One region of the Hymenobacter psoromatis genome, then DNA from elsewhere that is predicted to be linked to it. Evidence: riboswitches for the same ligand, from Rfam matches in the RefSeq annotation. Region 1 holds a riboswitch; the other holds the start of a gene.
What was found. A riboswitch is a leader RNA that binds a small molecule or an ion and turns the genes downstream of it on or off. The one in region 1 is predicted to bind cobalamin.

Region 1 (7,791 bases):
ATAAACCCTACCCCCTCGCTGTGGGCCAGCTCCGCAAACAGCGCCCCGAATTCCTGGGCGTAGCGGCCCAGGCCGGGCAGGCCCAGCGGCCCCAGGTCGAAGGGCACCTGCAAGCCAGCCAGTACCCGCGGCGCGGCCGGGAACTGCCGCTTTACCTCTTGCAGCATAAAGCGCAGGTTGGCCGTGGTTTCGCGCACCGCAATGCCGCGCAGGCCGTCATTCGCGCCCAGTGCCAGCACGAAGGCCGCCACGGGCTGCCGGGCCAGCACCGCCGCCAGCCGCTGCCGCCCCCCGGCCGAGGTATCGCCACTCACGCCGTAGTTCAGGGCCCGGTAGGGTAGGCCAGCGGCGTCGAGCCGGGCCTGAAGGAGCGCCGGAAAGCTGGCCGCCGCCGGCAGGCCGTAGCCGGCCGTGAGGCTGTCACCGAAAAAAATCAGGTTACTCATCGCTAAAAACCGCTCGCCCTACCCGTTGAGCAAGGTCAGGCCGAAGAAAAAGAGCAGCTGCACCAAGTACACCAGCGGCACCAGCGGGTTGCGTTTAAGGAAGGGCGTGCGCACGAACAGCAGCTGCATGACCAGCGCCAGCAGCGCCCAGTCGCGGAAATTGCGCAGCGGGATAATATGGCCCGTCCAGTGCCAAAAATCGTAGCGGCCCGCCACCGGCTCCACGCACAGGTCGAAGCCCACCATCAGGGCCGCGCCCACCAGTACCCGCCCCCACCAGGGCAGTGGCAGGTAGGCCGCCAGTATGCCCGCCAGGTAGGTGGTAATCACCCAGTTGAGCCCGATAAGCCAGGGTGCGCCCATATACTGCGGCCCCAGCGTGGCCCCGTAGGTATAGTGTCCAAACAGCAAGCCCGTGTTGGTTCCCACCACCTCGGCCACCATGCCCAGCAAGAATGCCTGCATTACAAATAGCCAAAATAACAGGCCGCGCTCCAGCTGAAACGCCGCCAGCAGCCCCGCTGATAATAGCAGCGTGAGGGGCGTATATTTCAAATAAAAGGCCTTGTCCTGGCTGAACGCCAGCCCCAGAAAGCCCGTGATATGAAACAGCACTATCAAGCCTTGCGCTAGGCGCAGCCGGGTAGAGGAAGCCGCCGGCGCGGATACGTTCGATAACTCCATTTTGAGGAGTTAAAAGGTAAAGGTTAAGAGTTAAGGGTTGAAGATGGTTGCTTCGGCTAGCCACTTTTTTCAACTCCTAACTCTTAACTCTTAACTCTTAACTTATTTAGTAATTAGCTCGGCGACAATTTTGGCCGAAAGTAAACACAGCGGAATGCCGCCGCCCGGATGCACCGAGCCGCCGCAAAAGTACAGCCCCGCCAGCCGGCCCGAAAAATTAGGATGCCGCAAAAAAGCCGCCAGCGCGTTGTTGCTGGAGCTGCCATACAAAGCACCTCCAAACGACGACGTATCGGCTGCGATGCCGGGCGGCGTCCACACTTTTTCGGCTTGAATAAGCGGCTCTAAATCAATATTCAATGCCCGATTGAGCTTGGCCAGCACCACGCGGCGCGTGTGGGCCGTGAGGGCGGCCCAGTCCTGGCCCTCGTCGTGGGGCACGTTCACCATCACAAACCAGTTTTCGTGGCCGGGCGGCGCGTCGGTGGGCGTTTTCTTGCTCGTGATGTTGACGTACACCGTTACGTCGTCGGCCACGGTTTTCTCCTGGAAAATCGCGTCGAACTCCGCCTTGTAATCAGCCGAGAAAAAGATGTTGTGCAAATCCAGCTCGGAAAATTCGCGCCCTACCCCCCAATAAAAAATCAGTGCCGACGACGAGCGCGGCTGGCCCAGGGTGCGCTCCGGCGCAGGCTGGTGGGGTAGGAGGCGGCGATACGTCGGCACTACGTCCATGTTACTGACCACCAAGCCGAAGTCATATACATCTTGGTCGGTGCGCACGCCGGTAATAAGGTCGCCGGCCGTCAAAATCTCTCGCACCGGCTCATTAAATCTAAATTTCACCCCAAACTCCGCGCCCAGCCGGTGCAGGCTGCTGGCAATGGCGTAGATGCCGCCCTCGGGGTAAAACGCGCCGATGCCGTGCTCTAGGTGCGGAATGAGCGAGAGCGTGGCCGGTGCCTGGTACGGGTCGGATCCGTTGTAAGTAGCGTACCGGTCAAAGAGTTGCACCAGGCGCGCATCCTGGCCAAAGGCTGTTGAGTGGCGCGCGTGCATGGTGCCCGTGAGGCCGAGGGAGGGTAGGGCGGCCACCGCTTTTAGCGTTTCGGCGCTGAAATAGGTACTGGCTTTGTGCAGTGACTTATGCAAAAAAGTGCCCGCTGTGGCGTCGTAGGCCCGGCCGCTGCGCATCAGAAACTGCGCCACGGCCGCCGCCGGCACGCCTAGCTTCTGCTCCACTTCGGCCGCGAATTTGGGCGCGTCGGCCCAGGCGGTGAGGCGCGTGCCATCGGCAAAAAAGTAGTTGGTGATGGGGTCGAGGCGCTCGTAGCGGAAGTAGTCGGCCGGGTCGCGGTGGGCCAGCCGAAACACGTCGTCCACCAGCTGTGGCAGCGTGAACAGCGACGGCCCAGCATCAAAGCGGTAGCCGCCGGGCAGGCTGAACTGGTGCATTTTGCCCCCAAACGAGCCGCTGGCCTCAAATACCGTGACCGGGTGCCCGGCCACCGCCAGCCGCGCCGCGGCGGCCAGCCCGGCCACGCCCGCCCCGATAATGGCCACGGGCTGGCGCGGGGAGAAAGTTTTCTTTTTCGTAAACACTAAGTCTTTAACCACCACGGCCGGGGGATAAGTTTGGCCCGGCCCGCCGAAAATACGCGCTACCTTCGCGGCGGTTTACTGCTGCTACGATTTTTCAAGAAATCAACCAGCGGCCGGTTTTCGGTTTTTCCTCGTGAGGAGCCGGAATGAAAAGGGAAGCGGGTGCAACTCCCGCACAGACGCGCTACTGTAAGTGCCTTCGTGGCCGCAGCTCCTCGTGTTCCATTGGCGGGCCCCCGGGCCGGCTGAGAAGGACGGGCTGCCGGCCGGCACAGAGTCAGGAGACCTGCCGGCCGCCATTTGATGCCACCTCCGCGCTTTGGGGTTCCGCATCAGGTTTGGCACGCCGGCGGCCGGCTGTTGCGCGTGCGCGGCCGCCGGGGCGGGCGTAGCTAGGTCTGAATGAGGGCTTTAAAAGGAAAAGAGGGGGTAGGGAAACGTAGCGCGGCGCGCCGTGACTTTCCCTTTATCCCTACCCCCCATGCCAGCCCTCGCCGACCAGATTGCCCGCGCCGAAACGCGCATCTTCAAAGCCGTTTTCCCGAATACTGTCAACCATTACGACACGCTGTTCGGCGGCGCCACCCTGCACCTGATGGACGAGGTGGCCTTCATCACGGCCACCCGCTTCTCGCGCCTCAAAATGGTAACGGTATCCTCTGATAAAGTGGATTTTACGCATCCTATTCCAGGCGGCACGCTGGTCGAGCTCATCGGCAACGTGGTGCGCGTGGGCACCACCAGCCTGCAAGTGCGGGTCGAATTATTTGTGGAGCAGATGTACTCCGAGGACCGTCTGCTGGCCGTGACCGGCTCCTTCACTTTCGTGGCCGTGGACGAGAACCGGCGACCTACCCCCATCCGGCCAGTGTAGCGCGGACTCGCAGAGTCCGCGCTACTACTCTACCGCCAGCACGAGGCCCTTCAAGTACGCACCTTCGGGGTGAAAGAGGCTCACCGGGTGGTCGGCGGGCTGCGTGAGGCGGTGCAGGATGCGCGCCGGCCGCCCGGCTTCGATGGCGGCGGCCAGCACCGCGCCCTCAAACAACTCGGGACTAACGACTTGCGAGCACGAGAACGTGAAGAGCAACCCGCCCGGCGCGAGGTGCGCAATGCCGGCCGCATTCAGGCGCTTGTATCCCATGAGGGCGGCGTGGCGGGCGCTCTGGTGCTTGGCAAAAGCGGGCGGGTCGAGCACCAGCAGGTCGTACTCGGCCGAGTGGCTTTTGAGGAACGTGAGCACGTCGTCGGGGTAGGCGGCGTGGCGGTCGGCGTGGTGCGAAAGCTCGGCATTGCGCTCGGTTAAGGCAATGGCCTTCTTACTGCTATCGACGGAATGCACCAGCTCGGCACCGGCCTCCAGGGCATACACCGAGAAGCCGCCGGTGTAGCAAAACGTGTTGAGCACGCGGCGGCCGGCCGAGTAGCGGGCCAGCAGGGCGCGGTTGTCGCGCTGGTCGATGAAGAAGCCGGTTTTCTGGCCCGTCTCCCAGTCCACGGCAAACTGGTGGCCGTTTTCGTGCACCAGGTGCTCCGCGCCGGTGCTCGCGCCGAAGAGGTAGCCGTTCTTGTTGTCGCCCACGGCGTGGCCGGGCGTGGTTTCGGCGCTCTTGTCGTAGATGGCGCGCAGCTTATCACCAAACACAACTTTCAGGGCGTCAGCTATTTCGGGGCGGGCGCGGTACATGCCCACGCTGTGCGCCTGCACCACGGCCACATCGCCATACACGTCGATGATGAGGCCCGGCAGGCCGTCGCCCTCGGCGTGCACGAGGCGAAAAACGTTGGTATCGGCCGTGCCCGTGAGGCCCAGGCGCTGGCGCAGCGCGTAGGCGTTGGTCAGGCGCTTCACCCAAAAATCAGGTGTAGGGAGTTCGGCTTCCGGCCCAAAATCCAGCATCCGCACCGCGATGGAGCCGCTGCCCGAGTAGTGCCCTACCCCCAGCACTTCGCCCGATTGGGTTTCGACGCGCACCGCCTCGCCTTCCTGCGGCTCGCCCACCGCGCGGGTAATGGCCCCCGAAAAAACCCAGGGATGGCGGCGGCGCAGGGAGTGGTCTTTTCCGTTTTTGAGGACGACGGTGGTAGGCATGGCTACTAATTATGAATTGCGGGGCACAAAGGTCGTCATGCAGACCGCAGGGTCGCCTCTCGCCCGCTTCATTCAACGAGGCGAGCGAGAGGCGACCCTGCGGTCTGCATGATGACCTTTTTTACAGTATGCATTACCTAAACCAACGCCGGTACACCGGCCCGCGCAGCTTGAACTGCGCCCACAGGGCTGGCCGAATCAGCCAGTCGAGCCAGCGGCGGCCGGTGCTGAAATGAATATCCTCCACAATGACGCTGCCCCTACCCCCCGGCGCGGGCTCGATGAGGTGGCGGTGCCGCCACTGCCGCAGCGGCGCGGGCAAGATTTTGCCCTCATCCACGAAGTAGTGGGTGCCATCGGGCAGCGCGCCATTATCCGTGATGAGCGAAGTCCAGCGCCAGCGCTTGGGGCCCACTTGCAGCTCGATAATAACCGTATCGCCGGTGTTATTGCCGTCGTAGCGGATGAGGTGAAACTTCGGAAACGGCGGGGCCAAGGCCACGAATAGCTCGCGGGTGAAGCCGGCCAGGACCGCGGCGGGCGGCTGGGCCACCGGAAAGCGCAGGAGGAGGTGCATAGCCGGCTATACGGCTAGCGCGGGGGTAGGGGCTGGGCATCGAGCGAGCCGATTTTGGGCTGAATCTGGATGATGAAGCGCTTGTTGAGTTGCTCCTTGGCGTAGCCGCTGTAGCGCCCCGCGCCCCGGTAGCCGCTGCCCGCCGGAATTACCTCAATATTCTTCGGAAACTGAATGCCAGCCTGTTGCCACAAATACACCACGGCCAGCGCCCGGTTGTAGCTCAGCTCGCGCGCGGCCTGCTGGTCGGCGTTTTGCGGGGCATCGAGCGGAAAGTTGGGGTTCATCGCCGCCCTACCCTCGATGATGACGAGGTACTGAATGCCGTCGTTGCGCAAGCTCTGCACTTGGCGCAGCAGGAACTGCCCGGCCTCGATGAGCGGCTGCCGCGCCGCCGCCGGCAAGTCGTAGCGGCCGGGCTGAAACAGCACGTCGAAGTTCAACTCATAGCGCTTATAGCCCTTGTTATAAGTGAAATAGCGCGAGTTGTCGAGCCGTTTGAGCGCTTCCTTTATCTCGTCTAGTTTTTTCTTTTCCTTGAGCTGCACTTCCAGCTTGGCATTGGCCGCGATGAGGCCCTGCTGCTTGTCGTTGAAAAGCTTGTAGCTCAGCACGAACAGCACCAGCATAGTCAGGAACAGCGCCGTCATCAAATCGACGTAGCTGGGCCAGAAAAAGTCTTTGCTTTGCTTCATAGCGGAAGGAATGTAGAGACGCGACCCTTCGCGTCTCTTTTCAGCGCACAATCGTTCACGCGCCCAGAGACGCGAAGGGTCGCGTCTCTACACGCTTGCTACCCCACCATGCGCTGGAGCCAGTTGCGGCTGGTAAGCTTTTCGAGCACCGCGTTGGTGCGCTCGGTCTGGCGTAGCAGCTCCTCCTGGATGCGGCGGTTTTGCTCCAGCGGCTGTTGCAAGGCTTGCAGGGCCTGGGCGCTGCGCAGCGCCTGCACCTCCTGCAGCTGGTTGAGCCGCTGCTGCTGCTCGGGCAGCTGCTGGAAGGGTGAGAGGTACTCCACTATTTTTTGGTACACATTGTCCTGGTTGAGCTGCCGGAAGTGGGCACTCCACTGCGCGTGGGCGGACTGGGCTTCGGCCTCAAACTCGTCGCGGCGGCGGGCCAGCACGCGGTTCATCTGGGCGGCGTCTTCACTCAACGCCTGGCCTACGCCCTGGCTAATTTTGGCCAAAATGGCCTGGTGCTCGCCAAAAAACTGCGCCTGCTCCCGAATGCGGGCGTCGTGCTGGGCTAGGTAGCCGGGCACCTGGTCGAGGGCTTTTTCGAGGCTGCCGAGGCGGTCGAGTAGCGCCGTAATGGTGCGCGCCGTGCTGGCACCCTCGCTCACGGCCACGTTCAGGGCCTGCTGGTAGCCCAGAAATTTCTCGAAGGAAGCCGCGCTCTCATCTACCCTATCAAAAACCTTGATGGTGGCATTCGCCAGCTCGGTGTAGCCAATCTGCTGCAGCTTTTCGAGGAAGTTTTTCTGCACGCTGACATTCTCCGTGATGCTGCTGATGAGCGGCGTAAACTCCGCGATTTTCGAGAAAAAGTCAGCCTGAATCTTCGAGAAGAAGTCATTATTAAAGGTGTCCAGCACGGACTTTAAATTGCTCATGCTGGCCTGCATGTCCGAGTTGAGGCGGGGTAGGAGCGCCTTTTGCAGGAAATTGTAATAGCCGTTTTTGAGGCGGTCGCGAGTGGCGCGGGCCGATTTCAGCAGCTGGTTGCTGGCCAGCGTGAGCAGCAGGCCGGTAAAGCTGCCGCTCATCGCGATGAGAATGCCGCCCAGAAAGTGCGTCACGTCGGCGTTGTTGAACGACGCGCCGCCCGCCGCCGTGGGCGCGTCGCCAAACGGATTGACCAAGGCAATCAATCCCAAAATGGCGCCCAGAAAAGTGCCCAGCAGGCCCAGGTACAGCGGGGTCGAAATCTGCGCGTCAATCTCCTGGTCGAGCAGGTCGGCCTCGCGCTCCGAGATGTCGCGCAGGGTGTTGAAATCGGCCGCTGCACCCTTGTTGGCCCACAAATAATCGTTGGTGTCCTTGATGAGGCCGCTGAATTCGGGGCTGGCGCGGCCCACCGTCAGGGCGTCGTAGGTGTGGGTGCCCGCGCCGTTGGCAGCCGGCCGGCCGGTCGCGGCGTCCACAGCCTGCACGCCCAGCTGGCCTCCTTCGGGGTACATGAACTGCACCCGCTGAATGAGCCGCCGATTGAGGATGAAAACAGAAATCTGCCAGAAAATCAGCCCCAGAATGAGGATAATTTCAACGACTTGAATAGCGGCCATAGCGCGCAAGCTAGAGTAAAATCCTTGGAAGTGGCCCCGCCCGTCATTGCGAGCGTAGCGCGGCAATCGCTCCAGAACGAAATCGTTCGGGTGTCGTCCTAGG
Region 2 (7,791 bases), 320 kb from region 1:
TTCGCAGCTCGCCAGCAGCAAGCCGCTAAAAGCCAGCGCCAACGCCGGGCGGAAGTAAGCAGAGAACGGGTTTTTCATCTAAAAAAGGAAAGGGTAAAAGGATTTATTATTGGGTTTGTCAAACAATAGACTGTTTCATTTCAGACGTAATAGACTGACTTCCAGAAGAAAAGCTAGCAGCCAGGTTCCGCTTTCAAGACCTCGCTACTAGCCAGTCGCTCAAAAACTCACCGCCAGCCCACGCGCAGGCTGGCCAGCAGCGCCCGCGGCGGGGCCGGCCGCGCCGAGTAGGTGTAGTAGCTGAGGTTGAGTAGGTTGCTACCCTGCACCAGCACCGTGAAGGCCAGCGGCCCACCCGCCCGGCGCAACGTATAGCCCGCCGTGGCCGCCAGCGGCCAGAAAGCCGGCAGGTAGCCCGTGCCCGAGTTGTCGGCATACACCAGCCCGGTGCGGCCCAGGGTGGTGCCCAGCTGCCAGGGCCCCAGCGTCTGGTCCAGGGTCAGGGCCACTTGGTGCAGCGGCACGAAGGCCAGCTGCCGGCCGGTGGGGTCGGGGTCGTCGGCCGCGCCCTGGGTTTTCTGGGTCGAGGTGAAGGCGTAGCTGGCGCGGCCGTGCGCGGCGTAGCGGCCCCGGCTGGCGCGCAGGCCCACGGCCGCTTCGAGGCCCTGGCTGCGTACCTGGCGCAGGTTGCGCGGGCTGTAGATGCCGCGCGCGTCGGGCAGCCACTGCACCCACTCATTCACGGTTTGGGAGTAAGCCGTCAACTCGCTGGTGAGAGTAGCCACGCGGCTCAGCGGGCGCTGGTAGCTGAGGCCGGCCTCGCCGCCCCAGCCGTTTTCGGGCCGTAGGTTGGGGTTGCCGCCGGGCCGGTAATAGCGCTCGTTCAGGGTCGGGGCGCGGTAGGTGCGGGCTAGGTTAGCTTTGGCGGTCAGTAAGTGAGTAGGGGAGGAAGTGAGTAAATGAGGGATAGAATCGGGGCTGAATTTTTCCTGGGAGAAAATCGTCCACTCGGCTCCTAAAGTGGGAGTTAAAGGCGCGAAGCCGGCCGGCAGCAGCGCCTGGCGCAGGTTGGCCGTGAGGTGCAGGGTAGGGCGCGGGTCGAAGCGCAGCAGGGCGAAGGCCGCGCTGCGGTTTTCGCTGATGGTGCCGCCGTAGCCATCGGCCAGGGCGGCAAAGTGCTGCGCCTCGGCCCCCAGGCGCAGGGTGCCGCGCTGGCCCAGCGGGCGCGTGTACTCGGCCTGCACCTGGTTCGTCTTCACGTCCGAGTTGCTGCGCGCCACCTGGTCGGAAGCGTAGTTCAGCACGTCATCGAACCACGCGGCGCGCACCGCCCACTGGCCGCCGTGGCGTAATACCTGGCGGTAGCCCAGCAGCAGGCGGCGGCTCTGGTCGCGCTCGCGGGCGTGGTCGTTGGCCGCGCCGGCCGCGAGTTGAATCTCGCGGTCCGCATCCGTGAGCCAGGTGCCGGCCGTCAGCTCGCCGGCCGGGCCCAGGCGCAGGGTCAGGTCCTGGCTGAGGCTCCACTGGTGCAGCAGGGCGGCGTTTTGGGCGTAGCGGCGTACTAGGCCGGTTATTTCGGGGTTGAGGTAGGGATAATTATTATCGGCTTGGCGGTAGCTGGCGGCGGCCCGAAACGCCGCCCGGCCGCCCGCCGCCTGGGCCGTAGCGCTGCCGGCGCGCAGACCCCAGGCCCCGGCATCGGCCTGGGCAGTAGCGCGCAGGGGGGTAGGGTGAAAATCGGCCTGCGTATCGAGCAGCACCGTGCCACCGATGGCCCCGTTGCCGTAGAGCGCGGCGGCCGGGCCGGGCTGCACCACCACCTCGCGCAAGCCATTCAGCGGCAGTAAGTTAAAATCAGCCTCGCCCAGCGTGGGCAGGTTGATATTGAAGCCATTCCAGAGCACGGCCGTGTGGCGCGCCGCCGTGCCCCGCAGGCTGATGGACGCCAGCTGCCCCGGCCCGTAGTTTTTGATGTAGGCCGGCGTGCGGGCTTGCAGCACGTCGGCCACGGTGCCGCTGCGGTACTGGCTGAGGGCCAGCGAGTCCACGGTCCACCGCGTGGTGCCCACCGCGAAGCGGCTGGGCCGCACGGCGCGCACCCGCGCCTCGGGCAGCCGGTGGGCGCGGGTCGTGAGCGTATCGGGCCGGGCGGGGGGGGTAGGGCGGCCGGGCGTGGTTTGGGCGTGCGCGGCGGGGCCGGCGGCCAGCAGCGCCGCCAGGGCACAGCCGCGCCCCCGGCCCGAAAGGTCAAAAAAGAATTGTGCTAAAAACTTGAAAACCAACACGAACTAAATTTTCTGGCGAAAATTCAGTCCAAAACCCCGTCAAAATTCCCGGCCGAAACCGGAAACCCCCGTCGGGGCTGAGGCCAAGCGCCCCCGCCTGCCCCCGGCCGCGAAGCCGGGGTGGGGTAGGGATGCTCGTTCTCCGCGCGTCCTCCGCGCGCGCTGAACCTGTGAATGCCCTGGCAGGTCTCCTGGCTTGCGCTGCCGGGTGGGCGGCCTTCCCACCAGCCTGGTTATCAAGGGATAACCAAAACCAGCAGTGGCGTGGGGTGCCCACCCCGATGTAGCGCGTACAGTTGCGGGGACAGCTCCGGCTTTGAACCGGATTCCCTTTTCAACCTCGCTCCGTGGGTAGGAGTCTGGTCACCGTGGCGGGCGCAAAGGTAGGGGGTAGGGAACCGTTCGTCATGGCGAGCGTAACGAAGGGGAGCGTGGCCATCGCACCCGAACGATACCTGGGCGACTCGTTCGGGTGCGATGGCCGCGCTCCCCTTCGTTACGCTCGCCATGACAAATTTCCTACCCCCCGAATTCTACCAGCGCCCCGACGTGCTCACCATTGCCCGCGAGCTGCTGGGTAAGCGCGTTTGCACGCGTATTGATAATGAATTAACTACCGGCCGCATCGTCGAAACCGAAGCCTACCGGCACGAGGGCGACCCCAGCATCACGCTGCATTTGCAGCGCAAGGCCCGGCAGGCGCAGGCCCTGTACCAGCCCGGCGGCCACGCCTATCTCTACACCGTGTACCGGGTCCACACGCTTTTCAATATCACTACCCACGACGCGGAGCACCCCGACGCGGTGCTTATCCGCGCCATCGAGCCGCTGGAGGGCCAGAACGTTATGCTGCGCCGCCGCGGCCTGCCCAAGCTGGCCCACAACCTCACCGCCGGCCCCGGCGTGCTCAGCCAGGCGTTGGGCCTCACGCCCGCCCTCAACGGCGAACTGCTCACCGGCCCCCGCATCTGGCTAGAAGACGCGGGCGAAGTTGTGGAAGAGGGGAATATTATTGCCAGCTCCCGCGTGGGCCTCGACTACGCTGGAGCGAAAGCCGTGGCCCTCCCCTGGCGCTTCCGCCTGAAGGACAGCAAGTGGACCAGCCCGGCGAAATAGTGAGGTGGTGAGCAATGAGTAAAAAGAACGTCATGCTTCGACAAGCTCAGCATGACGTTCTTTTTACTCATTGCTCACCACCTCACTATTTCGCCAAATGGTGCCGCTCGTCTTTCACGGCGTTGTGGATATCCCACTCGATTTCGCGCTCGAAAGCGTGGCGGCGCACGGGGCAGTCGGGCATGTGGCACAAGGAGCAAGCGGCGAAGGAGCACGGGTCGGCGTGCACGAACATTTCAATTTCCACGGCCGCGAAACGCGCCCGAATCAGCTCTTCTACTTCGTGGATTTCGGTGTGGACTTTTTCCAGCGAGAGGTAATAGGGCATCTGCATGTGGCAGTCGATGTGCAGATTAGCGCCGTAGCGCTGCACGCGCAGGTTGTGCACATCTATCCAGCAGGGTCGGCGCAGGCGCTGCAATTCGGCGATTACCTCGGCCACGGTCGAGAGGTCGCTCTCATCCATGAGGCCCGATACGGAGCTTCGGACCAGCTGGTAGCCATTGAATAAGATAAAAGCGCCCAGCGCCAGCGCCGCGCCCGCGTCGAAGCGGATGATGCCCGTGAGCTGCACCAGCACCAGCGCCGCCGACGACACGATGCTCGTGAGCGCGTCGAGGTAGAGGTGCTGGCCATCGCCCGCCAGCGCCACCGACTGCACCCGCCGCCCGGCCCGCACCAGCCACATGCCCAGCCCAAAATTGACCACCGCCGTGCCCGCCAGTAGCGCCACGCCCCAGTCGGGCCGCGCCACCGGGTGCGGGTGCAGAAAGCTTAGCGTGGCGCTGTACAGGATAAATATGCCGGCGATAAAAATCAGCGCGCCCTCGAAGCCCACCGACAAATACTCGATTTTGCCGTGGCCGTAGGGGTGGTTTTCGTCCTTGGGCAGGTCAGCCAGGTAGAGGCTGTAGAGCGCAAAACCGCTGGTAAACACATTGATAATGCTCTCCAGCGCATCCGTGAGCACTACCTGGGATAAGGTGAGGCGGTAGGCGTAGAACTTAGTGAGCACCAAGACGATGCTCACGACCAGCGAGAGCAGACCCAGGCGGCGCTTGAGGCCAGGCGAAGCGGACATAAAAGGCAGGTTGGGCGCGCAAAGGTCGGCACGGCGGCCCGATGGGCTTATAGGGTGGGATTTAGCCGGCCGGCTACCAACGCCGGCCGGCTAAATCCCACCCTATAAGCCCGCAACTTTTTCGGGCAAAAAGGAGTATTTAGACAGCTTTAAAATTATTTTTAGGTTAGTCTAAAAAATATACTACCTTTGCAGCCGCTACCTCCTCATTCCGTGTCCCCAATCGTTGCTACCCCCGTTGCTGATGCTGTGTCTGCTGTGCCCGAGCCGGGCTGGCGCCACCCCCGCCGCGGCATCTCGCTGAGCGAGGTGCACGGCAGCATCACGGTGCCGGGAGAAGGCGCTTCTTTCTGGCAAAAATTTCGGGCCTACTGGGGGCCGGGGCTGCTGGTATCGGTGGGCTACATGGACCCCGGCAATTGGGCCACCGACATTGCGGGCGGGGCCAGGTTTGGCTACACGCTGCTGAGCGTAGTGCTGCTTAGTAATCTGTTTGCCATGCTCTTGCAGCACTTGGCCGTGAAGCTGGGGGTAGTAACCGGCCGCGACCTGGCCCAGGCCTGCCGCGACCACTACTCCAAGCCCGTGGCCATGGTGCTGTGGGTGCTCTGCGAAATTGCCATTGCCGCCTGCGACCTGGCCGAAGTCATCGGCTCGGCCATTGCCTTTAACCTGCTCTTTGGGCTGCCCATTACCTGGGGCATCGCCCTCACCACCCTGGATGTGCTGCTGATACTGGTGCTGCAAAGCAAGGGCTTCCGGGTGATTGAGAGCATCGTGATGGCGCTGATTTTCACCATCTTCGTTTGTTTTCTCTACGAGATTATCGCCTCGCACCCCGACTGGCTGGGACTGGCCGGCGGGCTGGTGCCGCAGCCACAGATAGTCAGCAACCCGGCCATGCTCTACGTGGCCATCGGCATTCTGGGCGCTACCGTGATGCCGCATAACCTGTACCTGCATTCGGCCATCGTGCAGGTGCGCCAGATTGAGCCCACCGAAACGGGCAAGCGCTCGGCCATCAAGTTTGCCACTATCGACTCGACTACGGCGCTGGCACTGGCGTTTTTCGTGAACGCGGCCATCCTCGTCACAGCCGCCGCCGCCTTCCACGGCAAAGGCTACGACGACGTAGCCGACATTGCCGACGCCCACAAACTGCTGACACCGGTGCTCGGCGCGAGCGCGGCCAGCGTAGTGTTTGCCATTGCGCTGCTAGCCTCGGGCCAAAGCTCGACGCTCACCGGCACGCTGGCCGGGCAGGTGGTGATGGAGGGTTTTCTGCACATCAAGCTGCGGCCCTGGCTGCGGCGGCTGGTCACGCGGCTGCTGGCCGTGGTGCCAGCCTTTATCGTGGCGCTCTACTACGGCGAAAAAGGCACCGGCCAGCTGCTGGTGCTTAGCCAGGTTATCCTGTCATTGCAGCTCTCGTTTGCCGTTATTCCGCTGGTACTTTTTACGAATGACAAGCTCAAGATGGGCGTGTTCGTGAACCGGCCCTGGCTGCGCATCACGGCCTGGGTAGTGGCCGGTATCATCTTGGTATTGAACGGTTTTCTGCTTTATCAGACGTTTGCCGGCAATGAATAGCCGGCCGCGCAGTCCCTTCGGTTAGGCTGCTGATTACCACCTTTTTCCTGCTTTACGGCCGCTGCAACCCAATCGGATGCAGGGACGGGAACAGTGTTGCCCTGCCCAACCTGATTAGGTAGCCTACAACTACTTATGGCATAAAAGCTTACGCATTTAGTTGACCCTCGTGGCCCGGCTGGGCCGGAGCTGACCGGCCCTACCCCCTGGTGCCGGTTGCGGGTAGCCCCTACCCCTCACTTTCCTTCCAACCCGGATTCTTTTTTCAAGCGGCTCTTCAGCCGTTGCCGGCTTTGCCATGCCTTTTTTAATTGATTAATCAGATGAAACAACTTCTTCTCTTTCTGTTCTTTATCCCGTTTTTAGTCCGTGCCCAGACGCCTTTGCGCGGGCTGGTGCTGGACTCCCAAGGGCGGCCGGTGCCCTTTGCCAGCGTAGCCGTACCGGCCCTGACCCAAGGTGCCACGGCCGATGAAAACGGGCGCTTCACGCTGCCCAACCTGCCAGCCGGCCCCCAAAAACTGCAAGTGAGCGCCGTAGGCTACGCCACGGCTACCCCCACGGTCACGCTACCAACTGATAAGTCGTTAGTTATCAGGCTCGCATCCGAAGGAAAAGCTTTGGCCGAAGTGGTGGTGACCGGCGTGGGCCGGGCCACCGAAATCCGGCGCTCGCCGGTGCCCATCTCGGCCATGTCGCAAAAGGAAATTCGCCTCAACGCCAACTCCAATGCCATTGACGCGGCGGTGCGGGGCATTCCGGGCCTGAGCGCCGTGACCACGGGGCCCAATATCAGCAAGCCCTTCATTCGGGGGCTGGGCTACAACCGGGTGCTGACCATGTTCAACGGCCTGCGCCAGGAAGGCCAGCAGTGGGGCGATGAGCACGGCATTGAGGTAGACGGCTACATCGTGGACCGCGTGGAAGTGGTGAAAGGCCCGGCCAGCCTGCTCTACGGCTCCGATGCCGTGGCGGGGGTAGTAAACCTGATTCCGGGCCTGCCCCGCGGGCCCGAAGGCGAGGTGCACGGCGAGGCGCTGGCCGAATACCAGGGCGTGAATGGCATGATTGGTAACTCGCTGGCTTTCAGCTACCAGAAAAACGGCTTCCAAACGCTGGTGCGCGCCAGCCGCCGCCAGGCCCATAACTACAGCAACCCCGTGGACGGGCTGGTGTACAACACGGGCTTCCGGGAGCTGCAGCTGACCGGCATGGTGGGCGTGCAGAAGCAGTGGGGCGGCGCGCACCTGTGGCTGACCACCTTCGATGACCGCCAGGGAATCCCGGATGGCAGCCGCGACTCGCTGAGCCGGCGCTTTACTCGCCAGGTGTTTGAGGCGGATAAAGACGCTATTAAGGACCGCCCCATTGTGAGCGAGCACGAGCTGAAAAGCTACGGCATCAGCGACCTGAGCCAGCGCATCCGGCACTACCGGGCGTTTGGCACCACGGAGGCGCGCTTCGGGCCGGGCGAGCTGCGGGCGCTGCTGGGCGTGCAGCAAAACCACCGCCAGGAATTTGACCATCCCACCAATGCCGACCAGCCGGGCCTCGACCTGCAATTGACGACCGTTAATTACCAGGCGCGCTACCTTTTCGATGCCGTGCACGGCTACGAGTTTACGGTAGGGGCCAACGGCATGGGCCAGGACAACCGCCACCTCAACGCCACCGACTTTCCCATTCCGCCCTTTAAGCTGTTCGATTTGGGCGGCTTCG

Region 2: it holds a riboswitch for cobalamin, as region 1 does, so the genes downstream of both, LC531_RS18535 (TonB-dependent receptor plug domain-containing protein) here and LC531_RS17090 (acyl-CoA thioesterase) in region 1, are expected to answer to the same signal.

What each region holds. Positions count from the first base shown of each region.
Region 1 covers NZ_JAIFAG010000001.1:3,973,623-3,981,413, reverse strand. Annotated here, with positions in the region: gene LC531_RS17105 (arylesterase) at 1-446, opposite strand, end outside; gene LC531_RS17100 (carotenoid biosynthesis protein) at 465-1,130, opposite strand; gene crtD (1-hydroxycarotenoid 3,4-desaturase CrtD) at 1,233-2,747, opposite strand; cobalamin riboswitch at 2,830-3,040, shown strand; gene LC531_RS17090 (acyl-CoA thioesterase) at 3,214-3,606, shown strand; gene LC531_RS17085 (class I SAM-dependent rRNA methyltransferase) at 3,631-4,824, opposite strand; gene LC531_RS17080 (SRPBCC family protein) at 4,958-5,401, opposite strand; gene LC531_RS17075 (OmpA family protein) at 5,416-6,096, opposite strand; gene LC531_RS17070 (hypothetical protein) at 6,195-7,688, opposite strand.
Region 2 covers NZ_JAIFAG010000001.1:4,292,339-4,300,129, forward strand. Annotated here, with positions in the region: gene LC531_RS18530 (DUF5074 domain-containing protein) at 1-78, opposite strand, end outside; gene LC531_RS18535 (TonB-dependent receptor plug domain-containing protein) at 228-2,285, opposite strand; cobalamin riboswitch at 2,450-2,671, opposite strand; gene LC531_RS18540 (DNA-3-methyladenine glycosylase) at 2,763-3,401, shown strand; gene LC531_RS18545 (cation diffusion facilitator family transporter) at 3,487-4,482, opposite strand; gene LC531_RS18550 (Nramp family divalent metal transporter) at 4,696-6,072, shown strand; gene LC531_RS18555 (TonB-dependent receptor) at 6,396-7,791, shown strand, end outside.